DNA from 3 places in the Leuconostoc citreum genome. Region 3 is predicted to be linked to each of the others. Evidence: riboswitches for the same ligand, from Rfam matches in the RefSeq annotation. Region 3 holds a riboswitch; each other region holds the start of a gene.
The links. Region 3 has a riboswitch for thiamine pyrophosphate ahead of FGL72_RS00940 (ECF transporter S component). Riboswitches for the same ligand answer to the same signal wherever they lie in the genome.
Positions count from the first base shown of each region.

Region 1: it holds a riboswitch for thiamine pyrophosphate, as region 3 does, so the genes downstream of both, FGL72_RS03340 (thiamine-binding protein) here and FGL72_RS00940 (ECF transporter S component) in region 3, are expected to answer to the same signal.
Region 2: it holds a riboswitch for thiamine pyrophosphate, as region 3 does, so the genes downstream of both, thiW (energy coupling factor transporter S component ThiW) here and FGL72_RS00940 (ECF transporter S component) in region 3, are expected to answer to the same signal.

Region 1 covers NZ_CP042410.1:667,011-677,377, forward strand. The annotation lists gene FGL72_RS03290 (tRNA (adenine(22)-N(1))-methyltransferase) at 1-30, shown strand, start outside; gene FGL72_RS03295 (Nif3-like dinuclear metal center hexameric protein) at 27-815, shown strand; gene pepT (peptidase T) at 892-2,145, shown strand; gene FGL72_RS03305 (GDSL-type esterase/lipase family protein) at 2,240-3,163, shown strand; gene FGL72_RS03310 (YpmS family protein) at 3,145-3,756, shown strand; gene FGL72_RS03315 (YozE family protein) at 3,743-3,970, shown strand; gene ylqF (ribosome biogenesis GTPase YlqF) at 4,016-4,855, shown strand; gene FGL72_RS03325 (ribonuclease HII) at 4,863-5,645, shown strand; gene FGL72_RS03330 (Crp/Fnr family transcriptional regulator) at 5,661-6,305, opposite strand; gene FGL72_RS03335 (FAD-dependent oxidoreductase) at 6,401-7,750, shown strand; gene FGL72_RS03340 (thiamine-binding protein) at 7,794-8,087, opposite strand; TPP riboswitch at 8,217-8,308, opposite strand; gene FGL72_RS03345 (DMT family transporter) at 8,475-9,407, shown strand; gene FGL72_RS03350 (6-phospho-beta-glucosidase) at 9,532-10,367, shown strand, end outside.
Region 2 covers NZ_CP042410.1:1,420,673-1,431,039, forward strand. The annotation lists gene thiD (bifunctional hydroxymethylpyrimidine kinase/phosphomethylpyrimidine kinase) at 1-301, opposite strand, end outside; gene thiM (hydroxyethylthiazole kinase) at 294-1,073, opposite strand; gene thiW (energy coupling factor transporter S component ThiW) at 1,070-1,594, opposite strand; TPP riboswitch at 1,701-1,791, opposite strand; gene FGL72_RS07035 (hypothetical protein) at 1,852-2,355, opposite strand; gene FGL72_RS07040 (hypothetical protein) at 2,352-2,648, opposite strand; gene FGL72_RS07045 (vWA domain-containing protein) at 2,676-3,845, opposite strand; gene FGL72_RS07050 (ATP-binding protein) at 3,842-4,999, opposite strand; gene FGL72_RS07055 (NAD(P)H-binding protein) at 5,064-5,681, shown strand; gene FGL72_RS07060 (penicillin-binding transpeptidase domain-containing protein) at 5,716-7,764, opposite strand; gene FGL72_RS07065 (YfhO family protein) at 7,860-10,367, shown strand, end outside.
Region 3 covers NZ_CP042410.1:182,420-192,786, forward strand. The annotation lists partial or broken gene FGL72_RS00920 (glycoside hydrolase family 70 protein) at 1-105, shown strand, start outside; gene tenA (thiaminase II) at 156-827, opposite strand; gene FGL72_RS00930 (energy-coupling factor transporter transmembrane component T family protein) at 839-1,501, opposite strand; gene FGL72_RS00935 (ABC transporter ATP-binding protein) at 1,498-2,907, opposite strand; gene FGL72_RS00940 (ECF transporter S component) at 2,900-3,481, opposite strand; TPP riboswitch at 3,618-3,707, opposite strand; gene FGL72_RS00945 (dihydrolipoyl dehydrogenase family protein) at 3,824-5,161, shown strand; tRNA gene FGL72_RS00950 (tRNA-Gln) at 5,285-5,356, opposite strand; gene FGL72_RS00955 (phosphatidylglycerophosphatase A family protein) at 5,466-5,978, shown strand; gene nagA (N-acetylglucosamine-6-phosphate deacetylase) at 6,139-7,281, shown strand; gene FGL72_RS00965 (GntR family transcriptional regulator) at 7,284-7,991, shown strand; gene FGL72_RS00970 (methionine ABC transporter permease) at 8,020-8,715, opposite strand; gene FGL72_RS00975 (methionine ABC transporter ATP-binding protein) at 8,712-9,797, opposite strand; gene FGL72_RS00980 (M20/M25/M40 family metallo-hydrolase) at 9,810-10,367, opposite strand, start outside.

The DNA of each region.
Region 1 (10,367 bases), 480 kb from region 3:
TATACACAAATACAGGAGGTCTTATCGTGATTCAAGCACAAGATTTGATTGCTGCTATCGAAAAATTTGCCCCCAAAAAATTAGCAGAGTCTGGCGACCCAACAGGGTTACAAATTGGGGATCCCAATCAATCAATTTCGCGAGTGATGACAGCCTTGGATGTCAGACCAGAAGTTGTTCAGGAGGCAATTGCAAAAAATGTCGACTTTATATGGGCACATCATGAGGCAATGTTCTTTCCCGCTAAAAATTTAGATTTAAGCCAACCACAAAATAAGATGTATGCTGACCTGATTAATAATCACATTGTTGTTTATGCATCACACACCAATTTAGATAGTGCACAAGGTGGATTAAATGATTGGTTAGCTGAAACATTAGGCATAAAAAATGTGGTACCCTTAATACCTAATGATGATAAAGTGACTGGATTAGGACGGATTGGTGAATTAGACAAGGCACTATCAGTGAAGGCATTTGCAAAAACTATGAGTCAGTTATTTCAGGTTAAAACAGTTCGGGTCATCACAAAAGATTTGAACAAACCCGTAAAAAAAGTGGCGGTGCTTGGCGGTGACGGTGGTAAATGGTGGACAGTAGCACAACGTGCAGGCGCAGATGCTTACGTTACGGCAGATGTTTATTATCATACAGGACATGATATATTAGCTCATGACTTTACGGTTATCGATCCCGATCATCATATGGAAGCCATTGCTAACCGCTATATGGCAAAAAAAATCACAGCTTGGTTTGGGGATGAGTTAGTGGCCTTTGAAACGGGTATCAATACCGACCCTTATACCTATATTTAAATATTATGGGGACGTCCGGACATGTTGTCGACCAAAACTTGAAAGGATAAAGCATATTTAAGTGCGATACAAACTTATGACTTCAGAGAAATTTCCTAAATTAATTAATCGTTTTTTGAATTATGTTGCAGTAGATACACAATCAGACGAGCAGGCTAAAACCATCCCTTCCTCATCAAAAGAAGTAGCTTTTCTAGCCGATTTATCTGCGGAGCTTCAAGCAATTGGCTTGCAACATGTTCGTACGATGGCAGATGGTTATGTATTTGCTGAATTACCAAGTAACATTAACAATGACAAAGTGCCTACAATTGGATTTATTGCGCATGTAGATACAGCAGATTTTAACGGTAAAAATGTTAAACCACAAATTATTGAAAATTATGATGGCTTTTCAACAATTAAATTAGGACATAGTGGTTATGAACTCAGTCCTTCAGCCTTTCCCAATCTTAAAAAGTATACCGGACATACCTTGATTACGACTGACGGCACAACATTATTGGGCGCTGATGATAAGGCAGGTGTGGCAGAAATTATTACAGCTGCCGAGTATTTAGTAGCTCATCCAGAAATTAAGCACGGTAATCTCCGTTTTGCTTTTGGTCCGGATGAAGAAATTGGTATTGGTGCGGATCATTTTGACACGGAGACTTTTGGCGCAGACTTTGCTTATACAATTGATGGTGGGCCCGTTGGCGAACTAGAATGGGAAACTTTCTCTGCCGCCGGTGCAACTGTTACCATACAGGGGCGTAATGTTCATCCTGGCACAGCCAAAGATACGATGGTAAACGCGATACAAGTTGCCTTTGATTTTCATGCACAGTTACCGGAAAAGGAGCGCCCAGAACATACTAGTGGACGTGAAGGATTTTGGCATGTGATGTCAATTACAGGTAATCCAGAGACAGCTGAGTTACGTTATATTGTGCGCGATCATAACCGTGCTAAGTTTGAAGAACGCAAACAAAGAATGCTGCATATCGCTGAAAACTTGAATAAAGTCTTTGGTACAGAACGTGTGACAGTTTCACTTAATGATCAATACTATAATATGGGTGAGATACTTAAAGATGACATGCAATCTGTTAATTTGGCTGAGCGTGCAATGCAGGCTTTGAATATTGAGCCAATTATCGAACCAGTTCGTGGTGGCACTGATGGTTCTAAGATTACATTCCTGGGTCTCCCAACGCCAAATCTTTTTGCTGGTGGTGAAAACATGCACGGTCGCTTTGAGTTCATTTCAACAACTGTTATGACACAAGCAACCGAGACTATCTTGAAAATTATTGATATGGCACAAGACACAACACAAGTTGACTAATATGATATCTATCTTAGTAAGAGCTATTGTTTGAAGACGCAATAGTTCTTTTTTGGTACAATAAAGAGTAGAACATTTTTTGGGGGAATTTAGTATGAAGAAAAAAATACTAATGATATATCTTCCTATACTAGTAATTTTAATTGGGTTAGGATACTTTTGGTACCATTGGCAAACAAATGCCACAATACAACGTGCAACACCAAGACAAGCAGCAAAAGTAGCCAAGGTAAGCGCCGTTAATTTTGTGGCATTAGGGGACTCATTAACAGAAGGTATTGGCGACGATAAAAACGAGCAGGGTTATTCGGGACGAATTGCTCAAAAAGTTAAACAGACCTATGGTGTTTCAGTCACAATGCAAAATTTTGGTTTAGCTGGTGATCGTTCAGATCAGATAAGAAAGCGGCTGAATCAAAAAGGCAATATACAGGTCGCAGTACAACATGCTAATGCTATTATTTTAACGGTGGGGGGCAATGATTTACAACAATTACTGTTGCAAAACATGTTTTCCAAAACACCGGAAGATTTGACGAAAACTGTGGTAAGGGGTAAACAGGCATATCAAGGGAAACTCACATCATTATTTAGTGATATTCGTCGACTAAATGCGCAGGCCCCTATCTTTATTTTTGGAAATTATAATCCTTTATTTGTGCACTTTCCAAAACGTACAGACTTTAATCAAGATGTGATGCTTTTTAATGCGGTTAACCAGAAGGTTGCGCGACATGATAAAGCTAGTTATTATGTTGGGACATTTGATTTAACGTACGGTCAATATCAGACAAAAGCCGATAGAGAACGGTTAGTTGAAGAATTTGATAAATCAGATTTGGGGAATGCTGATTTTAAAGATATCCAAGCTGTCTTAGAAGACAAAAATAACGTGTCAAATCAATGGATTAGTACGATAGATAATTACCATCCTAATCATATCGGCTATAATTATATGGCCACACAACTTTTTGAATATTTGCGAAAGGAACAAGTCACATGGCTAACCAAACATTAACAAGGGGAAGTCAACCGCGTCAAAAAAAGTCACCATGGTTCTGGGCTTTTTGGACGCTATTAGGAATTATTATTATCACCTTGCTAGGCAGTGGTTTCGTGGCCACCCAAGCTGTTAAAGTGACAGATAGCCAATCAAAAATTGCTAGTACAGATGCCACATTTGACGTTACTTTGAATAAGAAGCAGGTTAATGCTTTAGTAGCATACTATCTTAATGATTCCCGCACATCAAACTATCAATTCCGGGTCGAAGATAATATTATGATGTATGGCAGTTCTAAATTTTTGGGGCAGACTTTTAAAATTGGGATGATCTTATCACCTGAGGTGACCAAAAACGGCAATATTATTTTAACAGCTAAAAAAATGGCCATTGGCAATTTACCATTACCTATCAGCACTGTGATGTCTTATGTTAAGACAAATTATCATGCACCTAAATTTGTCACTATCAATCCAAGTAAGCAACAAATATTTGTTGATATGACGAAATTGCCCGTTGTGAAGGGCATGTCATTTCGTGCTAAGATAATTGACCTTAAGACAGATCAATTTGTTTTTCAGGGAGGATTAGTTCATGATCAAAAGTGATCGATCATTTTATAACTGGCTGATGACGCAACGTAACCCAGTTGCAACAGATGATATACAGCAATTTGCTAACAATGCCTTTTTGGATTCTACTTTTCCAAAACAGAGTGTTGACTTTGATGATATTTCCAATTATTTAGAAGAAAACACAACCTACTTAATGAGTATGGTGACTTTTGATCAAGCATGGGAATTATTTCAAGCACAACGATAAAAAAGGAGTAACGTTGCCAGCATATATGGCAATATAAAAAATCTCATGGCACAAATTATTCAATGGTTCCCTGGGCACATGGCGAAAGCCTTTCGTCTCATGCGGGAAAATTTAAAGTTAGTTGATGTTGCTTTTGAATTGGTTGACGCCCGCATTCCGGACAGTTCTCGTAACCCTGAAGTCGACAAATTAATCGGTGGAAAACCACGTTTACTGATTATGACCAAAGCCGATTTGGCTGATCCTGAGCAAACACGACAATGGAAAGCAAAGTTCGAATCAGACGGTCATACTGTTCTTGTCTTAGATACACGAGATCCAAGAACGCCACAATTAGTAACCAAGGCGGCACGTCGTGCTGTTGAAGCAAAAACAGCAGCGCAATTAGCACGTGGTATTCAAGATCAACCGATACGTGCGATGATTACTGGTATCCCAAACGTTGGAAAGTCAACCTTGTTGAATCACTTGGTCATGAAAAATGTGGCGCCAACTGCTGACAGACCAGGTGTCACGAAAAAAGTGGCTTGGCTAAAAACACCGACAAAATTAGAACTGTTAGATTCGCCTGGTGTTTTATGGCCAAAATTTGAAGATCAGGCCATTGGTATGAAGCTTGCATTAACTGGTGCAGTAAAAGATACGATTTTTTCAAAAGATGACGCAGCGCTCTTTTTAATTAGTTTTTTCAGAGATTATCGCCCAGAAGCAATTGTAGCGCGGTATCATTTAGAAGAAAATGCTTTTGAACAAGACAATGTTCAAATTTTATTAGCTATTACTAACAAGCTTGGATTTAAGGACGATTATGACAAAGCTAGTGAGCGACTACTAAACGATTTACGTAAAGGTAAGCTAGGCGCGTTCACATTGGATGAACTGTAAACTTCACATGACTGAAACAATTGCGACAATTAAAGAAAAACTAGCCAGTCTAGCAGACCCTCATGATGCACGTTTGCAGACCTGGCGACAGGATAAGCGGTGTGGTGTCCAAAAAGCAATAGCGCTTTGGGAAAAGCGGTTGGCGCTAGCACGAAAAAAGCAGGCTGATTTTAACCAACGCTTTAATTTTGAACGAGATTACTGGCTAAAAGGCGTTGAATTAGTAGCAGGCGTTGACGAAGTGGGTCGCGGACCATTAGCGGGTCCTGTCGTTGCAGCAGCAGTTATTTTACCACACGATTTTAACATCGTTGATGTTATAGACTCAAAGCAAGTAGCCCAGCATAAGCGAGAACAGTTATACGAAATTATTCTAGATCAAGCTGTTTCAATTGGTATTGGTAGTGTTGATGCGAAGACGATTGATGAAATTAATATTTATGAGGCAGCGCGTCAAGCGATGACGGAAGCAATCAATAACTTGGCACCACAGCCACAGGCACTATTAATTGATGCCATGCAAGTTTATTTGGATATAACACAACAATCTTTAATCAAAGGGGATGCCAGAAGTAATTCAATTGGTGCAGCTAGTATAGTTGCGAAAGTGATACGTGACAAAATGATGACGGACTATGATAAAGTATATCCAGGTTACGATTTTGCCCAAAATGCAGGGTATGGGACTAAAAAGCATTTAGCAGGGATTGATAAGCTTGGGGTCACACCAATTCATAGGCGATCATTTCAACCTGTTCATGATGCGATTGTAAATAAAAAGAACTGTTAAAGCAGTTCTTTTTATTTACAATAAAGTGACTTCTCGCTTATTAAGTTTTATTTTACCGTCTCGCGTTAGTTTATTAAATAAGCGGCTTAGTGTTTCCGGTGTAATATGTAGCGAGGCAGCAAGTTCTTTTTTGGTAACGTCTAGATGAAATGTTTTGCTCATACGAATTGCAGATAAATCTTCAAAGTATTGTACGAGTCGTTCATCAGCATTTTGTAATGATAAACTAATTTGACGTTGTTCAAGCGCCGTCAGACGTTCTCCATAAGTATTCAACATTTTTAAAGCCAATGAAGTATTTCGGTGTAATAATGCTTGGAAATCTTTTCGACGAATCATACAAATGGCAGAATCAACTTTAGCGCGTGCAAAATGATGATGTTTAGCATCTGTAAAAATAGATGCTTCGATATCCATTTGGTGATTAGTTAGTGAATAAAGCAGTAACTCTTGGCCGTTATCGTTCACGTTAAAAATGTCAACTTGACCAGAATCGACGACGAAAAGCGCTGATAAATCATCGTCTGGTTCATAGATATAGCTTCCAGCTGAATATTTCTTTTGATGTGTTGAGATAGTGACCAGTTGTGCAATAATATCGTCAGGCAAATGCGAAAAAATCGGAGCAGCTTTCACACAAGCAAATTCAGAATGTGACATATTTCACTCTTTCTTGACATGAGTCAATTTTTTGTTATTCATTTGATTATACAATAGATATATAAAATTAGTTGGTAATCTTTTGGAGGTAGTATATGAAAGTCATTATTATTGGTTCGACACACGCAGGCACAGCAACAATAAAATCTATTTTAAAGCATAATAACGGGGTAGAAATTGATGTTTATGAGAAAAATGATAATGTGTCGTTTCTTTCTTGTGGCATTGCTTTAACAGTACAAGGTGAAGTAAAAGAAATCAATGATTTGTTCTATTCTTCGCCTGCTATACTTGAAGAAGCAGGTGCTAATATTCACATGAACCATGAAGTAACTGCTGTTGATACCATTAATAAAACAGTATCAGTCACTAACTTGGTGACAGGCGTATCATCAGTTGAAAGTTATGATAAATTAGTTGCGACAACTGGATCTTGGCCAATTATACCGCCAATTGCTGGGATAGAAGATCAACGTATTGTATTGTCTAAAAACTATACGCATGCGAAAGCCTTAATTAATTATGCTAATGATGATCGTATTAAGCGAGTGGTTATCATTGGCGGAGGTTATATTGGCACAGAATTAGTCGAAGCTTTCAATGTCAAGGGGCGTGAAGTGACGTTGATTGATAACCAGCCAACGGTGTTAAACCGGTATTTTGATCACGAATTTACTGAAAATGTCGCTGAATTATTTCAATCTCATGGTGTGGCTGTGGCAACCGGTAAAATGGTTGAAAGTTTTGAAAGTCAAGATGATGCGGTTATTGTCAAAACAAATGACGGGAATTTTTCAGCTGACTTAGTTGTGATGTCGGTTGGCTTCAAACCAAATACTGGATTGTTTGCGGGACAACTAGGTATGACTGGCAATGGCGCGCTATTAGTCAATGATTACATGCAAACAAGTAATCCAGATGTCTTTGCTGCTGGTGATTCAGTCGCGGTGCATTATAATCCAACAGGAGAGAATGCGTACATCCCCTTAGCGACAAATGCAGTACGTCAGGGAACATTAATTGGCTACAATCTTATGTCACCGAAAGTTAAATATATGGGAACGCAATCAACATCCGGACTAAAGTTATATGATTTAAATATGGCTTCATCTGGCTTGACTGCAGCCCACGCGCAAGAACTAGGAATCGATGCGGATAGCATCACGATGACAGATAACTTCCGACCAGAATTCATGTCATCAACGGAGCCAGTTTTGATGAGTATTACATGGGAACGTCAAACACACCGTATTTTAGGTGTACAATTGCAAAGTAAATATGACATTGCACAGTCTGCCAATGCTGCTTCAATTGCCATTCAAAATCGCATGACATTGACCGATTTAGCATTCGTGGATATGCTATTCCAGCCTTGGTTTGATAGACCATTTAACTACTTGAATCTTTTAGCGCAAGCAGCCCTAGATAAGGTTGAAAGCGAATAAAAAGCACACCTATTCTGCGGTGTGCTTTTTTTATTAATGTTTGTTAGCGATACTTATCTGTTTTTTCAGCAATTGTTAATACATTGCCATGTGGTGACATATTAATTTTACTGTAAATCATAACAGGAATATCGGTTATTTCTGCCGCAACAAGTGGTAAGGCCTTTAAAATAGTCATCAGTTGGTCATAATCGCCTTCAAGTGTGGTTTCGAAAGCGCCAACCTGATAAGCAATGCGTGTGTCATTAATATAATCAATAACGTGATCGACTATACGGATGACATCGGATTTATCGGATGTCATCGGTAATACTTGAACAGCTATGCTTGCGTTAATTTGTACCATCATACTTCTCCTTGGGTTCTATGCATTGAAATGGTGCAATAGAACATGTTAAATGAAGTCCTCCCATAAGCGACATTGAAATCCCACATCAAAATATTGAAGCATGATGACACAAAATTATTGATTGCTTCGTAATCTTCCTACGCTAGAATGAACTAGATCAGGTTATATGGGTATATCTCTCAGCCAATAAGGCACCCCAGATTACACGTTAATTGCGTTGTCTGTACTTCGACATTTTAGCATAAGATATGATAATGGACAATGAGATATGATTACTACTTGGCTGTGGATTTACTTTATCGTATAAGGCGCGTATACTGACTACTTATAAATTAACTTTATAGTAGTCATGAGAATATTTGGGAGTAGTAGGTTATGTTGTATTTTATTGGGTTATTTGCAGGTTTTTTATTAGCTAATCAAAGTCCTATCAACGCAAAACTGGGTTTTGTTTTAAAATCACCTTTGCGTTCTAGCTTGCTTTCTTTTACAGTGGGAACATTTTTTTTGATACTTATTTATTTTGTTAGTGGACAACAACAAGTTAACCTGATAAATGTGGCCTCCAATAATCCATGGTGGATATGGTTTGGTGGCTTATTGGGCGTTATCTTTTTAACGTCAAATATTTTAATGTTTCCGAAATTAGGTGCCATTCAAACCATTATCTTGCCGATTATTGGTCAGGTTATCATGGGTGTAGTGATCGATACTTTTGGCTTGTTTAATATGCCAATTGGGACACTGACGGTAACTAAGGTTATTGGTATTCTCTTGTTACTAGGTGGTATTTATGTGGCTGTTGTTCTTGCTAATCGTTTTGAGGTAAAACGCGAGAAAAAGCAATTGGGTGCTGATACTAATATAAATATCTGGCGTATGTGGGCCATTCTGGTTGGTGCATTTTCTGCCATACAACAAGCGATTAATGGGCGATTAGGCTATTTATTACACTCAGTAGTGGGTAGTGCTGTGATTTCTTTCTTTTCTGGGACAGTGGTCATTTTAATTGTTGTATTATTGAAAGAAAGGCGTTTATGGCCAAAAACAGTGCGAATAACTAAACAACCAGTGTGGTTATTTACAGGTGGGATTTTAGGTGCCTTATTTGTTTTTTCAACCGCTTTTCTTGTACCAAAATTGGGCGCTGGTATGACAGTTACGCTCAGTTTAAGTGGCTCAATCATTGGGTCGATAGTTGTCGCTCAGTTCGGCTGGTGGCAATCGTTAAAACAAAATGTTACACGTGTACAAATTATTGGCATTGCCTTAATGGTTGCTAGCATTGCATTGATTAAATTTGGTTAGTATCATGGGTTAACAACACGGGAATAGATTGACATATAAATGACTGACATGATAATATATAGGTATAAATGTAAGCGCTTACAAGAAAACATTCCTAGTAGTTATTGTAGAAAAGAGGTTTATTTTGAAAACTTTAAGTCACGATTTTCTGTGGGGTGGCGCTATCGCAGCACACCAGGCAGAAGGTGCATGGAATGTGGATGGCAAAGGTGTGTCAATTGCTGATGTTCTTACAGCAGGCGATGTGTCACATCCACGAGAAATAACAGATGGTGTGATAGCAGGAAAAAACTATCCAAATCATCATGGCATTTATTTTCATGATACTTATAAGCAAGATTTGCAATTAATGGCAGAGATGGGGTTTAAGGCTTTTAGAACTTCCATTGCTTGGACACGTATTTTCCCTAACGGAGATGACGCTGAGCCTAACGAGGCAGGCCTTGCTTTTTATGATGAGATGTTCGACGCCATGCGACGGCTAAACATTGAACCGGTAATTACACTTAATCACTTTGAAATGCCATATCATCTAGTTACAAAATATGGTGGCTGGCGTGATCGTCGTGTTATTGATTTTTTTGTCCGTTATGCTGAGGTCGTTTTTAATCGTTATAAAGATAAAGTTACTTATTGGATGACGCATAACGAAATTTCTAATCAAACGGCTATGAAACATGAGGCTAGCGGTTTTCTATTGTGGACTAATTCGGGTATTGATGGCAAAGAGATGTCAGTTGATGAACGTATTGAAGCCATGTCACAAGCAGCACATTATGAGCTAGTTGCTTCGGCCAAGGCTGTGGCGCTTGGGCATCAGATTAATCCAGCATTTAAAATTGGTGGTATGGTTAACGTTGCACCATTTTATCCAGTATCTCCCAAACCAGCAGATATGTTAGCTTATCAAAAAGCACGTCAGTTTAGAGACTGGCTCAGTGATGTTCATGTCCGTGGCAA
Region 2 (10,367 bases), 630 kb from region 3:
CAAAGTTAAATTTAGTCATTGCTTTTGCCACCGTTTCAACCGTGGCCGTATCGCCTAACATGCCCGTTTTCACCGCACGAATTTTCAAATCATCAGCAACAGCTGACAATTGTGCCATAATCATATCTGGTGTAATCATTTGGACTTTTTGAACACCACAAGTATTTTGTGCCGTCACCGACACCACAATATTTGCCCCATAAACACCTTGAGCTGAAAATGTATTTAAGTCTGCCGTCATACCTGCGCCACCACTTGAATCTGTGCCAGCTATTGTCATAGCCTGCGGTGTATCATTCATATTTTTTCACCTCCTTTGCAATAAATGTTTCAAGCTTGCTTTCTGATAATAAGTATAATTCATCTAATACCTGATTAGCAAAGTAACCAGGTGTGGTTACTTTGTGGCTTGCTGTTAAACCAGCTAATTTCATCATAGCCATAGCACGAACAGTGTTGTCCATAGAAATTTCATCACCGTTGAATGCTCCGATTATAGCTGATAATGCATCACCCGTACCAACATTGCTAGCTAGTAATGGTACGTTAACTGGTAGCACACGCGTTGTTTTACCGTCAGAAATAACATCGCTAGGGCCACTCATTGCAATAATTGCGCCGGTTTTATTCGCAGCTAACTGTGCAATCTGCTCTATATTTCCTGATCCAACGGCATCAATACCATGACTGGCAAAATCGATGCCAGCAAACCAGGCAATTTCGGCAGCATTACCACGAATAATATCAACTTTACTATTTGTGAGCAACTCTTGAACAGGAACGCTTCTAGACGGTATACCTACCGCAACAGGATCCAAAACCACTACTGTCTTTGTTTGATTGGCAATTTGTATCAGCTTTACTGTCTCAAGCAGCTCTGCTCGTCGCCAGGTACCAGTATTAACTACCACGGCATCACTGACAGCAACGAGATCCGAAAACTCTGCCACTTCTCGTGCCATAATTGGCGAGCCACCAATAACATTAACAGCATTTGCAACAAACTGCGGTGTCACATAGTTAGCATAATTAAATACTAAAGGTGTTGTTTCTTTTAATGTTGATAACTTCATATTTTTAATTCTCCAATCAATTGCGACAAAATTTTTGTGCCCGCCACAGCTTTTAAAAACAAATAAGCTAGTATGGCACCAAAAACCGATGCTGGCAGAAAAAACGGTATATAAAAATAAAAATGTGGTACTTTAACATGATAAAGCCAAGTCATTATTGGCGCGGAAACAATAGCTGAAATAATGCCTGTTCCAACGATTTCACCCAGAACCGCGGCTAGGTAGTTGTCCGTTAGACGATATAATAGACCAGCTAGCGCTGCACCAAAAACCGCGCCTGTAATAGCTAAAATTGGGCGTCCTTCTAATACCATCCGCAAGCCACCTGTTAAAAAGGCAACACCAATTGCATACCAGGGTCCTAATAGTACAGCTGTAATAACGTTAAAAAAATGTTGAAAAGGGGCCATATTAGGTAATACAACAATACTAGACGTTGCAAACGATAGTGCGGTTAACACACCAGCTATGCTGATTTGACGTAATGTTTTATGGCTACCCGATTTTACTGTTATCTCCAAAACATACTCCTTTTACCTATTAGCATGCCACCATATGAGCAATCAAAAAGCCGCTACTTATTTACGCTGGAAATAAGTAACGGCTACCAAAAAAACGTGCTTTATTAGTACCATTAGTGTATCTCCCTTCGCGCGCATGACCACGATCAGGTTCAATGGGTATTTCTCAGCCAATAAAGGCACCCCAGATAGGTTTATTTAGTTTATGGCATAATTGTAACCTAGCTTAACACGATATGCAAGATTCAATTTAAGGCTTACCATGTTTTATCATCAAAATCACGCATTTGCTGCGTCAATGATAATTGTGATTCAGAGGTCACCCGACTATAACTTGTAGTATATGGGTTTTTCATTAAGTGTTTCATTTGTGCAAATAAATCACTGGCTAAAAAATCAGCTAGTGCATCGTGATCCGGCCAAAAAGTCCATAGCATGAAGTCAGCTTTACCATTACTATTTTGCGCTAAAATTGCGTGGTTCGGCACGAGTTGCTTGATTAATTCATCGTTATGTTCTTTGCTTTGAAAAGCAATTTGATGTACCACATCGCCAACTATGGGCGACTTAACGATGCGACTATCAAAAGACATTGGTCTCTGAAATTTCGCAACCAAGTCAGGAGCGTCCAACAACAAGACGTTTGTTCCAGCTAGTTGTGACTCTTTACCCAAATAAAAAAAGTTGTCTGCATGTTGCGCTTGCATTGCAAGTAATGTTGCAGGTTCTTGTTCCGGTGTTAAAATTAAATTGATTTTCATAAGAATGGCTCCTTTAACGCATTCACGACATTTGATGATAAACGTGCTTGATGAGATAAAATAAAGTGTTGTACACCAGAAAAAGTTGTCAAATCAACCTCAGGTTTAATAACATGGGCAGCAGCAAGCTTTTTCGCAAAGGTTATATCAGCCTGCGTCATCATACTAACGCCCCATGAATCATTTAATAAAAGTGACTCCCATTGATTTGTCAATATTGCCTCGGCGCGTCTGAAACGACTGTCTTTATCAATAAAGCTACGTAAATCCATCGGCTCTAATTTTTTATCCATATGTTCGCTTAAAATTTTCCTCACCTCCTATGCCAAATCAATTGGTATCATTTTTCCAAATGGTTGCTTAATACTTAAGCGCTTTCCACGAGGTAATAGCCAATATACTTGATGAAAATTTGTTGATAAAGCAGTGTGCTCACCATCACCATCGGTTAAAATAACGATAACGGTCCGCATTGGCTCATAGTGTTTTGCTACAAGCATATCAAAGATACATTGAAATGATGTACCCCCACCTGCATGTCTGACCCATTGTTTAATACGCTTAACAACATGCACTGTTGTATCAAAAGAAAATATTTGTATATTTGCATCGAACTGCTTCGTAATCTGTGCCACTTGCGCCAACATCATACTCACTTGGTGATTAGATATCGAAGCAGAATTATCAACAAAAATTATCAATTGTAATGCATAAGTACTGAGTTCTCCTGGCAAATCTAAACGATAGGCTTGACGTCGGTTAAATCGTGCACGTGTTGTTTTACGGCGATTAGGTATAGCACTTAATCCTGCACGTAAAATCGCTCGCCAATGACGTTTGGGTACCATAATTTCATCAATCCGTTGCTGGATACTTCCCGGCAACTGTCCTCGACCGGAACGTTGTGCATCTTTTTGTGCCTGTCTGATGACTGTCTCTAATGCTGCCTCGGCTTCATCTAATGATACACCAGCACTTTGCCATTCTTCATGGCCTGAATAATTGCCAGCATATTGTGGTAATAACTTATCATCGAGTTCCGCCAGTTGTGCAATATACTGCGCAGAATCTTGATATGGTGGTAACAGCTTACCATAAATCCCCAAGATGGTCTGTAACGTGATGGCCTCTGGCAGGTCACCTAAATGTGATGGCAAATATTGATTGACTGCTATATCCGTTCCTAAATTAACCAATTGACGACGTTGCTTTCTATCAAAAGCATAGCGAGTTGGATGAGCCCAAACAATATGTAATGCCTCATGAGCCAATGCTAATGCAACTTGATTATGATTACTAAATTGACGGTTAAATCGGGTTGGATTCACAATCAAAAACCAACGATGTGCTTGCCATCTCAGCTGCAAGGCCGTCAATGCTTTTTCGTCATCATCGCGTGCTAAATTCATCACAATATTACCATACAGCGGTGAAACATCTAAAAGTGTTTTGATGCCATCAACAATCAGATTGTTATTTAAATTTGTCATCGTGTCGCAATATCCATAATTTGCTGATACAAAACATTGGCATAATGCGCATCAGAAGCATACAAATCATCTAAAATCGGGGCACTTGTCATTTGCTTAACTAAAGCATATTGCCCATCTGGTGATACCAAACCTAATAATTCACTAAATCGCCCAGCGTTATTATCAGTAGTCATATTAGCTGTTAATAATAATGTCTTCATAACGCTTAATTTTTGAATATCGGAAAGTTTTTCAAACGTTAATCGAATTGTCTTAGGTAACTGCGGTCCCACCGGTTCTGTCTCAAAAACATCTGCTGCCGTTAGACTAGGTGTCTGTTCACGAACAAACGTCACAAATTGCGTAGCAACTTGATGGCCTAAATCACCAGCCACAATATCAAATAGCAGTTGGTCTTGCATAGGCGTTGCTAGTTGTCGTAACTCGTACAAATTATCAGATACACGTTGCCATGCGCGCGGCGTTGGGTTCAAGTCAATTTGTCTGACTTCTGGATATAAGAGCGTGGCGTGCTGCGAAATAAATTGTCTTACCAGTGGATGAATGTGCTCTCGATGCTGAGTTTGTTCTTGCTTAGCCCAATCTAACCAATCAGTCACTGAAACCGACATAACCAAACGCGTGGTACGATCTTTAATGGCAGCATCGGAAGTCTGCACAGCATATTCTGAGTCTTCAAACCCAGTCATCGAATCATCTGGGTTTTCTGCTAGAACTAATTTGACATTTTGGGGTAAAATCAAATCATTTATCTGACGCTGTAAAACCAAATTCATGAGCTCACCTTGCACAGCTTGTGACCCACGATTGAATTCATCTAGAAACCAAATGATGGGTTTTTCTGGGTTGGCCTCAGCTTGTTGAATAATTTGAATCAACGTATGGGTATAACCAAATTGAACATCCGCTAAACGACCATAATTTTTCGTCGTTATAAAAGCTGCATCAGTTAATGGTGGTATAGGTATCGCTAAATCCCCTTTTTCAGATAGTGATACCACTGTTGTAAATAGTGTTGCATTTAAACGCTTAGCAACAGTTTGTACAAGTGCTGATTTCCCAATCCCCGCTTCGCCAACAATTGTTGGCACATTGCCACCCTTTAAGATCAAAGGCACAGCTGTTAATAGTTGTTGAAATGATAATGCCATATTTTGCCCTCTTTTACTTAACTCAATTTTACCGCTAATTTGTTTTTCATGCTAAAATAAAGACATGACAAAACTACTTATTCTCGGTGCTAACGGTCAGATTGCTAAACTCGTCGTCCCTATGTTAGCTAATACCGATGTACAATCTACTTTAACTTCATTACATGGACGTTCTGACAAGAATATTCAAACACTTGACGCTGTCAATGAAACGCAGTTAGTCTCTATGTTAAAAGATATTGATATCGTTTATGCAAATATCGGTGCAGAAGGACGACAAAAAACAGCCGCTAACAGTGTTGTTAATGCTATGCATCTAGCTGGCGTGCGCCGCTTAATTTGGGTTGCCACGGTTGGTGTTCATGATGAATTACCTCAAAAACAAAGTGATTTATGGGCAAATATACTCGGCACAACAGATAATGAAAATACCTACATGGGTGATCAGGCCGCAGCTGTGAAAAGGATTATGACTTCTGGTTTAGACTATACAGTTATTCGTCCAAATGAATTAATTGATGATAATATCATGCAACAGTTAACTATTCAAACGGATCCAAAAGAAATAATTCAAGGTGGTCCGGTTACCCGAGTAAGTGTTGCTGAATTTATTACGCAAATTATTTTAAATCCGACAACCTACAATAGCATGTCTGTTGCTATTTCTAATAAAACAAATTAAAACACGAGCCACTAAAGTGGCTCGTGTTTTAATTTTACTTTGGTTTTTCGGCAACATATTTCCAATAAGCATCAATAATTTTAGCTGATATCTTACCGTTAGTACCATCTAAGTAGTTATTCATACCCGGAATGGCCATTGCAACAGCAAATGGTTGGCCTGGTACGTAAGCTACCATTGATTCAGTATACGTATCATGTCCATTAGTTTTGGTTTCCGCAGTTCCTGTTTTTGCGTAAACATGGGGCTGTAATTTGTGCATATCGCTACCACCCGTGTTCCAAGGATCGGAACCATTGGCTACACGTTCCATACCATTTTTAATGACTTGCCATTCATCAGCGGTAAGATTAACTTGGCCTTGAATATTTGGTGTTGCGGTCCAAACAGTTTTTTGCGTATCGCTATTTGGCATGCTTTGCTGGACAGCTCCAACGACATGTGGCGCTACAAGATAACCACCATTAGCAATTGTTGATACATAACGCGCTAATTGTAAAGTCGTATAAGAATCATATTGTCCAAACGAGGCATACAAATACTTTCCACGTGCCTCACCGGTCGTTGGTCCGCGATAACCAGCGGTCTCACCAGAAATATCAATTCCAGTCTTAGTACCTAGTCCAAACTGACCAAACCCATTGCGTAATGTTTGAAAGGCATCTGGTTGCAAAGCTAATGGTGATCCTGGACTATAGGTTTGACCACCAATTTTCATACCTAACTGTACAAAATAAGTGTTGGAAGAACGCTCAAATGCGGTTCCAGCATCAATAGGCACTGGTGCTCCGGATTTGTTCCAGTAAGAGGTAATTTCAGGTGTCCCAGCAATTTTAATCGCTTGATCATTTAGCACTGTGTTACTAGGTGATATAACCCCTTTTTGAAAGGCTGTTGCCATCACTGCTGGCTTAACAACAGATCCCATCACAATTGCATGATTCATATTACCTAATGGGTCAGCCGTTTTTTGACCCGTTTCGTAATTGCGATCAACACCTGCCATTGCATAAATACCGCCAGTGAAAGGATTAATGACTGTCGCATAAGCGCCTTCCACATCACCGCCAGGCACATTGTCTTCCAAAATCTTTTGAACCTCACTTTGGAAACGTGCGTTGATTGTCAATTTGACATTATCACCGGCTTGCCCGTTATATTTAATTTGTGATGATTTAACCTGACCATTACTGCCAGTTGTCACTAGGGTTTGAGATGCTGAGCCTTTCAAAATTGATTCATAGCCCATTTCTAAACTAGAATTACCAACCGGCTCATTTTGTGAGTAGCCTTGTGCCAAAAGTGTGTGTAACTTACTTTCTGGCAAACCTGTCGCCTCATTGGTTACTGTACCAACCAAGGCTTTAAATTCATCCCCCTCAGGATATTGGCGTGACCAGCTTGTTCCAAGCTTCACACCAGGAAAGTCACTTAATCGCTCGCCAACTTCAGCTAACTCTGTGTTCGTTACCCCTGATTCTTTAATAAAAGTAGTTGATAATGTGTAAGCGCCACTCATGCGCTGGAAAATCATGGCAGCATTGCTATCAACGTTATCAGCTAAGTGATTTTGCTGTACATAAGCCACCATATATTTATTAATTTGGTCTGGCGTCAGCGTACTCTTCTGTTTCTGATATTTTTTGACCATAATGGCCGATAATTTTGTATTATTTTTGTTATCGGCTAAATAAAAGTCAACTTTAGCCCGCTCACTTAGCCGCTGTGTATCAACTGCTACTATTTTCCCAAGCTTAATAGCCGTTTGCCGCATTGTTGGTGCTGTCACTGCCGTCCCACGTGTAAACGTAATAGCAGCCTGTGCCTTGTTACCAACAATAACTTTTCCAGTTGCATCATAGAACATACCGCGCGGAACGTTACCCTTTTCAATGGTTTCATCACTACGGTTTACTTCTCCCTGATAATATGCACCTTGTTTGATTGTCAGAAATGCTAACTGAATAATGAGTGCTATCATTAAGGTGAGTGAAATACCCAATAATATGTTTAAACGTACGGGTAGATTACCACTAGCACTATTTTTTTTATCACGATCTTCTAAGTAAGGATTACGCTTCATATTTGACCCCAATTTATCAATAAGTTACTTAAACTAGATTACCACAAATCCTGTTTTCGCGCTAAAAAAGACTAAAAATTTGGTATATTAGTAACATGAATAAAAAACACTACTTTATTTCACCATTAGCACTTAGCTTTTGGCTCCCAGCTTTAGTAATACTGGGTTATTTTGTTTATCGGGGTATGGCGCCATTTGGACCAAACTCTATTTTAACAGTTGATCTAGGCCAACAATATATTGACCAATTTGCTGCTTTCAAACACACATTTTTATCCCATCCTACAAGTTTTTTCTATTCATTTAGTAATGCGCTAGGTGGTGATATGCTCGGCGAATGGGCTTACTACCTTATGAGCCCATTTAATGTCATCTATTTATTCACGCCAATTGTGCACTTACCCTCTGCCATATTATTTGTTACCGTACTGAAATTTGGTAGCGCTGGCTTAAGTATGGCTTGGCTTTTAAAACAACTACAGTTGCAACGCGGTTACTACATCACATTATTTGCCGTTAATTATGCTTTATCTGGGTGGTTTATCGCCAACGATTTAAACCTGCTCTGGTTAGATGCTGCCATATTACTCCCAATACTGATTGTACAAATCGAGGCTCTTTTCAAACAAAATAATTGGTGGCGCTATGCCCTAATTTTAAGTCTAACCATTACCAGTAACTATTACATTGGCTACATGATTACATTATTTGTTATATTGTATTTTATTTGGCGTTTAACTTGGCCAAACCAAATTAAGCAGCGCTGGCAAGTAATCAAACATTTTGTTTACGGTAGCTTACTTGCTGGTGCTTTAAGTGCTTGGCTGATATTACCCACATATTATCAATTACGACTAGGTAAGGCCCAATACAATACGAATTGGTCTTTCAAATTTGACAATGATCCCGTTAAATTAATCCTGAAACTAATTCCAGGTAGTTTCGATTTCAATCAAATGCAAAGTGGACAAGCTAATTTTTTCGTCTCTGCTTTTATATTGTTTACAGTCATTGGCTTTTTTGTTGTCAAAACGGTTCATTGGCGCATTAAAATAGGCGCACTATTGCTTCTTGGTATTCTATTAATCGCAACAACCTGGGCCCCTTTAACAATTATATTCCACGGTATGCAATATCCTGTCTGGTATCCCTATCGTTTTAGTTTTCTAATTAGCTTCATGTTCATTTATTTAGGCGCGTTGGCTTGGCAACCAAATCAACCATTAAATCTTATGAGTAGCTCATTAAGTCTCGTATGTATCATTACTATCACTTTTTACGCTTATCAACAAAGTCATCATCTCAGCTACATCGATCAACGTAGTATATCGTTATTTGCGATTTTAGCTATGCTTATACTTGCGCAACTGATGTTTCCATCACATCATCGCTATCAGTGGTTATTGCTCTCTTTTACCGTTCTCATGCTAGTCGTCAACGTTTTGCTAACACTCAACCGTTTTTCCTACCTCACAAACACTGAATATCAAAGAACAATTAAATCACTTACACCTGCCATCAAAAAAATTAAAACAGATCGAACTTTTTATCGGATAGCACAAACCTTTCAACGTACACGCGGCGATAGTATGATGCTAGATTTTTATGGTGGTTCACATTTCAGTTCAACGCTACCAAAGGCAACACCTACTTTCTTTGGTAATATAGGTCAACCAGATGGTGATAACTACGTTGCTTATAGTAATGGTAGTTTATTATCGGATGCCTTGTTAGATATGAAATACATTGTGGCCCCAAATAATCAAGATAAACACTTGCCCGGTGATCCAAGTACACATTTGATTGGTTATCGGCCTGATACATCAAAGTATCATCTTAAAGCAGTAACAGACAAAACAAGTGTATGGGAAAATCCATACGCGCTGCCACTGGCTTTTGCAGCTAGCGATACTGTACTCAAAACAGCAATGCTACTAAATAACCCTATGCAGAACCAAAATAATATCTGGCAAGGACTAAACGCTCAAAAAGCACCCTTAGTGACGGCAGAAAATTTCAGCCAAGCCGTTGGCCATAACGTCAATACGCCAGCTACAATTACGGATGCATTATTGGTAAAAAACAAACCCAACGAGCCAGCTAGCCTTGACCTCACGTTTAATCCAAAAACCAATGATAGCTATTATTTAACACTTGGTAGTGGCTTACCGATTAAAGATTTTGATTTACTCATTAATGGCCAAGTGATTACACAGTTTAATTCTTACCGCCATACTGTCATTATTAATTTGGCCTCACAGGTTAAAAATAAACCACAAACTGTTACCATACGTTTTAAACAAACTCGCTCGTTGTTATTAAACAATGTTACCTTATACCGCATATCGCAAGATAATTTCCAGCAACAAGTTAATCAGTTAAAAGCACATCCCCTAACTATCGATGAATATCGCGACAATAAGATTACTGGCAATATCACGACAACTAAGCAACAACCCCTACTTATGACAACTATTCCTAGCACACCTGGCTGGCAAGTGCTGGTTGATGGAAAACGTGTCAAAACAGAAAAAGTGGCCAATTACTTTATCGCTGTGCGAACCGCCCCTGGAAAGCATCATGTCACCTTTAAATATACACCA
Region 3 (10,367 bases):
TTTGACGCAGATGGTAGGCAAGTCAAAGGGCAGCAACGTGTAATCGGCAATCAACGCTATTGGATGGATAAAGACAATGGTGAAATGAAAAAAATAACATACTAGAATGATTAAAAAATAACCTCACAGGCGTTGGTTGCCTGCAAGGTTATTTTTTAATGTTGAAATTGCCATGTTTTTTGTTGCCAAGCAGCTTCCCAAAAGTGCCATTCCATTTCTAAACTGCATAAAAATGTTTGTGCAACATGCTCTTTTTGTTCATTATTTAGAGTCGTTACTGCTCGGTTTAGCGCTTCAAAACGCCAAATATTGTAATCAGGTGTATCTGAATTTTTTTGTGGTGCATAAAGTTCAATCCACTCTTTCAAGGGGTTTTGCTCTCGATTAGCGCCACGTGAAACGAGTTGTTCACCAATGACCGCATAACTCCAAACACATGGTAGCAAAACAGCGATGGCATCCGCATAAGTACCGTGATATGCAGATGCATACATATGATCAGTATAGCGTTTTGTTTCTGGTTCACGTTGCCAATTTTCTATGTGGTGACCAGTGATGCCAAGCATGACTTCATGTGCTTGTGACTCATTTTGAACAAAGGCAGCGGTCGCTAAAAGATTGGTAATATCTTCGGCATTCGTTGTTTTTGTAATAGCTAATGAAGTGACCTGCAAATAATCTTTTAAATAGTGTTCATCTTGTTCAACATAATAATTTAAAACGTTGTGAGGCACCTGACCATTGGCGATAGCTTCGACAAATGGGTGGCTCATAATCGCGCTCATCATAGGTTGCGCACGTTCTAAAAGTGTTTCTGAAAAAGACATGTTTTTTCTCCTTAATACCAACCTGGGAATAATAGTAGCTGAAACATAAGTAAGATAATCGCGGCAATAACCCAATCACGTAATTTGATTTTTACAACTGCCAGATGTGTTCTGGTTGCCCCCTCTGTGAAGCCATGGCTAACCATACCTTCTGCTAAATTTTGAGAACAACGAATCGCAGCTAAAATGGCTTTGAAATATAACTGTGGTGCCCAAATATGAAGTGTTTGGCCACGCATTTGTGCTGCTACGCGTATAGTTTTAACTTGTTGATTCACTGCTGGCATGAAGTTCAAGACGCCAACAAGGGCATAAACAAATGTCGCGCTTAAATGTGCGCGTTGCTCAAGTGTCGCCAGGAAAATATCACGTTCATCATTGAGTTTTAATGTGAATAAACCACCAAGCCATAAGTAAGCAAAAACACGAGATAACATGATCCATGCCATATGAACATGATCACCGGTACCAAAATACATCAGTGAGAACCATGATCCCAGGCCAGGCAAAATTGGAAGTAACAATAGCCAAAGCCATTGTTGCCAACGCAATTTAAGGACAGTATAAATGAGAGCACTAACGATAATAATTACCAAATTAACAGTGACGCTTTTAATAAAAGTTAGTTCCAACGCAATCAACATAATAACACCAAATTTCATTAGTGGATTCATGAGGCATCCCCCTGAAATGTTAAGTGTTGTTGCTCGAATTCGAGATGATAGTCAAACCAATCCGTTACAGCATGCAGTTGATGACTAATCATGATAACAGTCTGTGATTGTTTATCGGTTACTTCGGCAATTAAGTCTAATAGTTGTTTTTGTGATTCAGCATCTAGTCCGGCCAGCGGTTCGTCAAATAATAACACTGGGGTACCTGTAATTAGCATCAACAAAACTTGCAGCTTTTTTTGTTGTCCACCAGATAGTTGATAAACAATATGGTCGCGAACATGTTTGAGATTTAAGCGTTGCAAGGTGGAAGTAATGACATCATCTGACCATTGTTTGGCGAAATGACTGGTAGCTTGCGCTTGTTTGAGTTCTTCTGCCATTGTCATTGCAATAAATTGTTGTTCAGCATTTTGAAAGATCAGGGCAACCTGACGTACATGCTGTGCAATACGGCGTTTAGCAATGTCTTGGCCTTGGTAGCTGATTTTACCACCATAAGGGTAAAGTTTGACTAACGCGGAAAAAAGAGTCGATTTACCTACACCATTTGGTCCAGTAATCAGGGTGCGTTTAGCTGTAGGAAAAGACAAACTTGTCTCATTTAGTAGTAGTCTGTCACCATTTGATAGGGAGACTTGTTTGAGATCTAAATCACCAGGCTGGGCTGCCGGTAATTTTGTATGAATTTCAGGGGCAATAGGTAACTGCGATAAAATATGATGGCTTTCTTCGGCATTTGCTACATGGAGTTGGCCATCAGACATCACAAAAATATCGTCAATGACATCAGCATAACCACTCCAATCATGATCAGCAATCAGAATGGTTTTACCTTGTTTTTGATAATCCTTAATTAAATGAATGAGCTGTAACCGTGATTGAGGGTCTACATTAGCAAAGGGTTCATCGAGTAATAGATAATCGCTGTCTGCTGCTAAGATAGCTGCTAAGGCTACCTTTTGTTTTTCACCACCAGATAATGTCATGAGGTCATGCGTGATAAATTCTTTCATACCGACACGTGCAAGTGATTGCGTAATAAGATTAGGTATTATTTGAGGAGAACGCTGTAAATTTTCCAGACTGAAACGCAATTCTTCAAATGGTGTTTTCATCACGAACTGGCGGGTTGGGTTTTGGAAAAGATAACCAATATGGTCAACGCGTTGATAAGGGACGATATCATGAATCGCATAGTTGTCAAGTGTTAGTTCTCCTGTCAGTTTACCACCACTAAATGTTGGATAAAGACCAGCAATTAATTTAAGTAGTGTTGATTTGCCGCTACCACTAGGTCCAACTAGCAAATTGAGACTACCAGGTCGCAACGTCATCGAGACGTTTTCGAGTACGGTGGTGTCTTGATAAGCAAAACTGACCTGTTTGACAACCAGATTAGCCACGATGCAAGACACCTGATTTTTCAATTAATTTTTGAATAGCAACAACTAGTACACCGCCAAAGAAAAACAATGAAATGAACCGTGTAATAAATAGGGCCACCAACAAACCAACATGATATGAAGCATAGCCATCACGGAATAATGACCAAATAAAAGTGATAATTGTACCAGTAATTGCTGAGGCGAAAATACCTCGCCAATGCCAATCTTTATAAGCTAAAGCGGCAAATCCGGCTTCACTACCCACACCTTGAACCAAGCCTGAGAGCAATGTTGCAACCCCCCATTGACCACCAAGCAACATTTCGACTGCTGAGGCAAAGAGCTCGCCTAATACACCAGCGCCAGCCTGACGAATTAATATGCTGGCTAGTGGCGCGGCCATCATCCAACCCCCGATTAATAAATCGTTAGCAAATGGGGCTAATCCCATGGGTGTCAAAGCAGCTGCTAGTATATTATAAACAGGGCCGAGGACCCAAAAGATAAAGCCAATAAACACCGCAACAAAAGCGAGCAGTAAGACATCGCGTAGCGCCCAATGGTGTTGTTTAGATTCTGAAACAGTTTGCATAATTGTTATGCCTCCATAAAATTTTTTGTAGTTTCTATTTTATGTCTGGCAAAGTGCAGTTATTGTGTGCTGATGCTTGAATTTTAGCAAATAAAAAACGCCTGGCAATTAGATGAGCCATGCGTTTGCTAAAATACACACTAAAGCGCAATGCTCCCTTCGCTGGTGCTAACCAGAGCAGGTTCAATGGGTGTTTCTCAGCCAAATGGCACCCCAGATTGTTAAATATAAAACTACACGTTAAACTTAACATAAATTGTGTAGATATGCAATTATTTTCATGAAAACGACCAGTATATTGACTTGACATTGCCTGATATAATATAAGTAACGAGGTAAATGATGGTTGAATATCAGTATGAAGTTGGTGTTATTGGCGCTGGTCCAGCAGGACTTGCAGCCGCTTTTGCCGCAAAAGCTTTGGGTAAAAAAGTGGTCATTTTAGAGCAATACTTATGGGGTGGAACCTGCCCAAATTACGGCTGTGATCCTAAGAAAATTTTGCTTGCAGCAGTTGAGAATATTAAAAGACAAAAAGCCTTACAAACGCGAGGTTTGCATGGCTATTCACAAATTAATTGGTCTGATTTAATGGCTCACAAACAGCGTTATGTTGATGCTGTGCAACCGCGTAAAATTCGTGGTTTGGATCAAGCAGGTATTGCGCGCTTTTATGGTCATGCCAGCTTTATCAATGAAGATACTGTTCGTGTCGGAGATTCTAAGGATACAATTAGAGCAAGTGATTGGGTTATTGCAACGGGTCAGCGACCGCAGACATTAAATTTTCCGGGATCAGGCTATACACAAAATTCAGAAGATTTTTTGAACATGCCAAATATGCCAGAAGACGTGACATTTATTGGGGCTGGTTTTGTGGGCGTTGAATTTGCAACAATTACGAATACGGTTGGTGCACACACGCGTATTGTTACTGAGGGGCAAACTGCTTTGCGGGCATTTGATCAGATATTGGTACAACAATTGATGACAGAGATGCAGGAAACAGGGATTGAATGGTATTTTAATGCTACTGTGTGCCGCATTGATAAGACTTTAACTGGTCGCTTGGTCGTTAAACTAACCAACGGAACAACATTTGAAACAGACCGTGTGTTTGTTACGGCTGGACGTATTGGCAATTTTGATCAGATGAATTTGGCCGCAGCTGGTGTGGCTTGTCAGGTGGCCGATTTGCCTGTTGATGAGCACTTACGTACCAGTAATTCCCATGTTTATGCTGTCGGGGATGTTGGCGGCTCACCAGTACCAAAACTTGTCCCAACGGGTAACTATGAAGGACGTTATGTGGCACAAGTGATTGCCGGAAAAACGAACGCGCCAATAAGTTATCCAACAACACCAATTGTCGTATTTGGATCACAGCACATCGCCCAAACGGGCTTAACGGTTGCCGCCGGTCGAACAGCAGGTTATCGTGTGATAGATATGGATATGAGCGATGTGATTACTTTTTTCCGTTACCATGATCAAGTGCGTGTACGTGTGGTATTGGACCACAATGACTGCATTGTCGGCGCGAGCGTCATTGCAGCTGAAGCAGAAGAAGTGATTAATTATTTTGTGACAGCGATTAATGAACGGCGTACATTAGCGGAAACACAGGCAAATTTGTATGCTTATCCATCTTTGGGTTCGGAATTTGCAACATTTTATTAACCTTGCATCTAAAAATGGGCCGACATTTAATGGCAAAAAGCATAACATGACTTTGTTCTGTCAATCAATTGTTACTATACGCGTTTTTAAACCAAAAAAAACAGTCCGAAGACTGTTTAGAAATTGCCCCTGTTGGATTCGAACCAACGCATAGTGGCACCAGAAGCCACCGCCTTACCGCTTGGCCAAGGGGCAATTACTCTATATATTTTACAGGGTCTCCTACCATTTTGCAAGTAGAAATTTGTCTTTGTCAAAAATAAGATTTTTCGTTATACTTAGGAAACAGACTAAGGGGGATACCATGCAGTACGCAACCTATGAAAATACCGTTGAGAAGCTAGAGCGTCATCACATTACAATTCGTGCCATTGCCGACATTGCTTACAATAGCGAAAAAGCTTATCTGCCGAATTTATCTATTGAGCAAGTGGAAGAAGCTGTTATCAGTATTTTGCATAAACGTGTTGTACAACACCAAGTCTGGGTAGCCTTAGAACTTGATCGTTTAGCAGAAGCACATTTACTCGAGTCGCCATTGCAAGATCTTGTTGAAAGCGATGATTCTTTGTTTGGTGTGGATGAAACACTAGCCACTGCTATTGCTATGTCTTACGATACCATTGGGGTAACGAATTATGGCTATATCGATAAATTAAAAATTGGTTTGGTGGGTGAACTTGACCGCAAAGGGAAAACCACCTCAGCTGTAACAACTTTTGCAGACGATATTGTTGGTGCTTTAGCTGCAGCTGCAGCATCTAAAGTTGCTCATAAATACCCAACTGGTATTTTGGACTCAGATAAAATTAATTAAAAACGCGTTGACGTTTTTTTTTATTGCCTTGATTTGCATAATCGGTCTATACCAATTATAATGAGTATAGACACAAGGAGGAGAGGTGCTCAAATGTCTACGTTAATAAACATGTTGTGGTGTGCGGTGTGTTAGTAACTAGACTACCTCGCAGATAATTATGGCAAAGTTACTGAAAAATATTGATTTATATACGGGTTATCAACATATAGCAGATGCCTATGTGCGTTTCACGGATGTTATACAAGATGTTGGCTATATGGTAGATTTTTCAGAGCAAGCAGATGATGAGCTAATTGCGGAGGCAACAGGACGATTGGTTGTCCCAGGATTTATTGATGTCCACAAACATGGTGGCTATGGTTTAGATACGATGGATGGTGATCCAGATAAATTAAATAACATGGTTAATTTGATGGTTACTGAAGGGATTACATCATTATTTCCCACAACAATCACGCAATCGCCCGAGAACATTGAGCGCGCACTTGTCACAATTAATCAGGTTGCAAAAAAAAATCCTGTGATTCAGGGCATTCATTTGGAAGGACCGTTTATTAATAAAGTCTTTATGGGCGCACAACCAGAAGAATACATTATTAATCCGAATACGGCTTTACTTAAAAAGTGGTATGCTTTATCAGGTGAACGCATTCGGCTAGTGACCTATGCACCAGAAAATGGCGGCATTCCTGATTTTGAAGCATTTATGTTGGCACATCGTATTGTTCCTTCTATTGGACATTCTAATGCTACACGCGCACAATTGTGCCATTCACGAGCAACGCATATCACGCATCTGTATAATGCCCAACGGCCATTACATCATCGTGAGCCAGGTGTCACCGGGCATGGTATGATAGAAGAAGCAATTACTGGTGAGCTAATTGCTGATGGTTTCCATATTACCCCTGACATGTTGGAGTTGGCTTTTCGCTTGAAGGGTGCGCAACGACTTGAATTAATCACTGATTCAATGCGTGCTGAAGGTTTAGGTGATGGTATCTCAGAACTTGGTGGTCAAAAAGTCACCGTAAAGGATAAACAAGCACGTCTAGATAATGGTCATTTAGCTGGGTCAGTCCTAGCTTATGATGATGCCTTCCGTAATATTCAAACGATGACTTCAGCCAGTATTCAAGACGCGGTGCAGATGAGTTCTGTTAACCAGGCACTTGAATTTGGATTAACACAAAAAGGGCATCTCGCGATTGGTAAAGATGCTGATTTCAATTTATTTAATAAGAAGGATATGCGATTACAGGCGACTTACTCAATGGGTCGCCGCTTTGCAAGGGAATAATGATGACAAAATCCGCCACACCACGTTATATTCAAATTCACAATCAAATAAAAGCGCGAATTGAAGCCGGCGAATGGCAGTCCGAAAAACGGCTGCCGGCTGAACGTGAGTTGGCGGAAACATTTGGCGTATCACGAATGACGCTAAGACAAGCTATTCAAACACTGGTAGATGAAGGCATACTTGAACGTAAAGTTGGTTCTGGGACTTATGTTGCCGAGCAGAAAGTAGCCGAGCGTGCTTTAGGGATGACTAGTTTTACGGAATTGATGTCAGCGACTGGACGTGTAGCAAAAACACAAACAATCAGTTATAAAATGACTTCACCCTCGGCCTCAGAAATGGCACAACTGGATTTATCAGAAAATGATGAAGTGTTGGTCATGGAACGCTTGAGAATGGGGGATAACGAACCAATTTTGCTGGAACGGGCAACGGTGCCCGCAACACTTGTGCATGGCTTTTCGCGCCATGATCTAACGGAGTCGTTGTATCATACTTTAGCAAAAGCGGGTATCAAACCAGGCCGAGCTGAGCAGACGATATCAGCCAGCCTAGCCAATGAACGTTTATCGGAATTATTACAAATTAAGCGCGGGGATGCTATTTTAAGTGTACGTCAAGTGTCATTTGACCAAAATGACCGTCCCTTTGAATATGTGAGATCGTATTATGTTGGTGAACGATTTGAGTTTAAATTAGCACGTTAAAAAAGCCTTGGTTATACACCAAGGCTTTTTATTTATGACTGAGCTTTTTAGCTAGGAAATCCCCAACTAATTGGACAATTAAGACAAAAATCAATACAAGAATTGTTGCTACCCATGTCGTATCTGAAGCAAAGCGATTATAGCCATACGAGATAGCCATATTTCCAAGCCCACCGGCACCAATTGCGCCAGCCATAGCGGTTAAACCAATTAAGCTGATTAGTGTTACAGTTGACACACGAATAATTTCTGAACGACCTTCGCGTAAATAAACACCAAATACAATATCCCAAAATGAGGCGCCAACTGCTTGTGCAGCTTCGACAATGCCGCCATCTACTTCAGCTAATGCTACTTGTACTTGACGTGCATAAAAGGGAAAGACACCCAATGATAAAGGTACTAATGCAGCAGTTGTACCAATTTGTGTACCGACAATTAGTTTCGTGAAAGGTGCGATAGCAGCCAGCAAAATAATGAATGGCACGGCACGGAATATTGAAACGACTTTATCAAAGAGCCAGAATAGAGCCCGATTTGGGGCGATACCATTTGGTGCAGTAATAACCAAGCCAATACCAAAAATCAAGCCCAGCAAACCGCCAAATAATGCAGACCAAAAGGTCATGAATAATGTTTGTGTAATAGCAGTTAGCCAACCGGTATCGCCGGTCCAACCTTGATAAACGACGTTAGGAAATGTTTGTGTAAACCATTGGCTCATAGTGTTGAACCTCCTTTAAGAACTTCTACTTCGACATGATGATCAGCTAGTGTTGATATGGCTGATTTGACTTGTTCTGCATGACCAGAAAGTACAACCAGTAAAGACCCTACCGGCGTATCCTGCAAAATTTCAATATTACCATATAAAATATTGGCCGTGACATTGAAATCGCGGAATAATCCAGTAATTAGTGGTTCGTCTGTCGTATCACCCACGTAGGATAAGCGAACAAAGACCTCGTCTGACTTTAAGTTTTGAACGAGTGGTTGGAAAGAAATTGTCTCGATAGCTTTATCAATATTAGTTGCTGTTTCGATAAATTCCTTAGTCAGTTGTTCAGTTGGTTGTGCAAAAATTTCTAGTAGTGAACCGCGTTCTATAATTTCACCATTTTGCATCACGGCAACTTTGTTGGCAATTTCTTTTACTGCCTGCATTTCGTGTGTGATTAAGACAATCGTTAGACCAAGTTCTACGTTTAATTTTTTCAAAAGTGCAAGAATTTGGTTGGTTGTCTTCGGGTCAAGAGCTGAAGTGGCTTCGTCTGAAATCAGTATTTCCGGATCATTAGCCAATGCCCGCGCAATGGCAACGCGCTGTTTTTGTCCACCCGATAGTTGTGAGGGATATTGTTCAGCACGGTCTGTTAAATCGACTAAGGCAAGTAATTCTTTAACTTTTGCCTCTTTTTGTGCTTGGGACAACGAACTGTGTTGTAGGGCGAAGGCAACGTTTTCGGTAACGGTACGTTCGTTTAGTAAATTAAAGTGCTGAAAAATCATACCAATTTTACGGCGACGATTGCGTAAATCTTTTGCTGAAATATGTGTTTTAGCCCCTGCTTCTGTATCAGCTTTGAAAAATGTTTCGTCGTTAACAACAACAGAACCGCTAGTTGGCTCTTGTAACAAATTGATAACGCGAACAAGAGTTGATTTACCGGCACCCGAATAACCAACGATACCATAAACATCCCCACGTTCGATGTGAACAGAAACATTTTTTACCGCGTTGATTGTTCGTTTTTTTTGGTGAAAGGTAACATTAATATTATCTAGTGCAATAATTGGTTGGCTCATAGAGTTACTCCCTTAGTGATTTATGATTTTATGTTTTGACTCATTGTAGCTGTTAATAAGCGCTTTGATGACATCAATATGCTCGTTATAGTCCGATAAACGAACATTTTCATTTGGCGCGTGATCATATGTTTGCGCATAACCAATGCCTAAACTGGCAATTGGTGCTTGCAGCGCATCGTGAATAATGGCCATTGGTCCAGTCCCAGGGGAGGTTGGCATCACACTTGGTTCAGCATGGTAGTATTGTCTGGCAACATTAATCACGCGTGCAATTTCTGGGTGAGACATGTCGCTTCGGTAACCCGGCTGTCCCAATGTCATAGTCAATGTGATATCTGGAAAACCTTGCGAGACTAGGTGATTATTGATATGTTGAATCGTTGACTCTGGGGACATATTTGGCACTAGTCGTGATTCCAATTTAGCATGAGCTTGCGCTGGTAAAACTGTTTTGACGCCTTTACCATTATAACCCGAGATTAAGCCTTCAATGCTAATTGTTGGTTGAAAGTACAAGATTTCTTTAAAATCAGCATCATAGCGATTAGTATATAGTGGTGCGTTCAG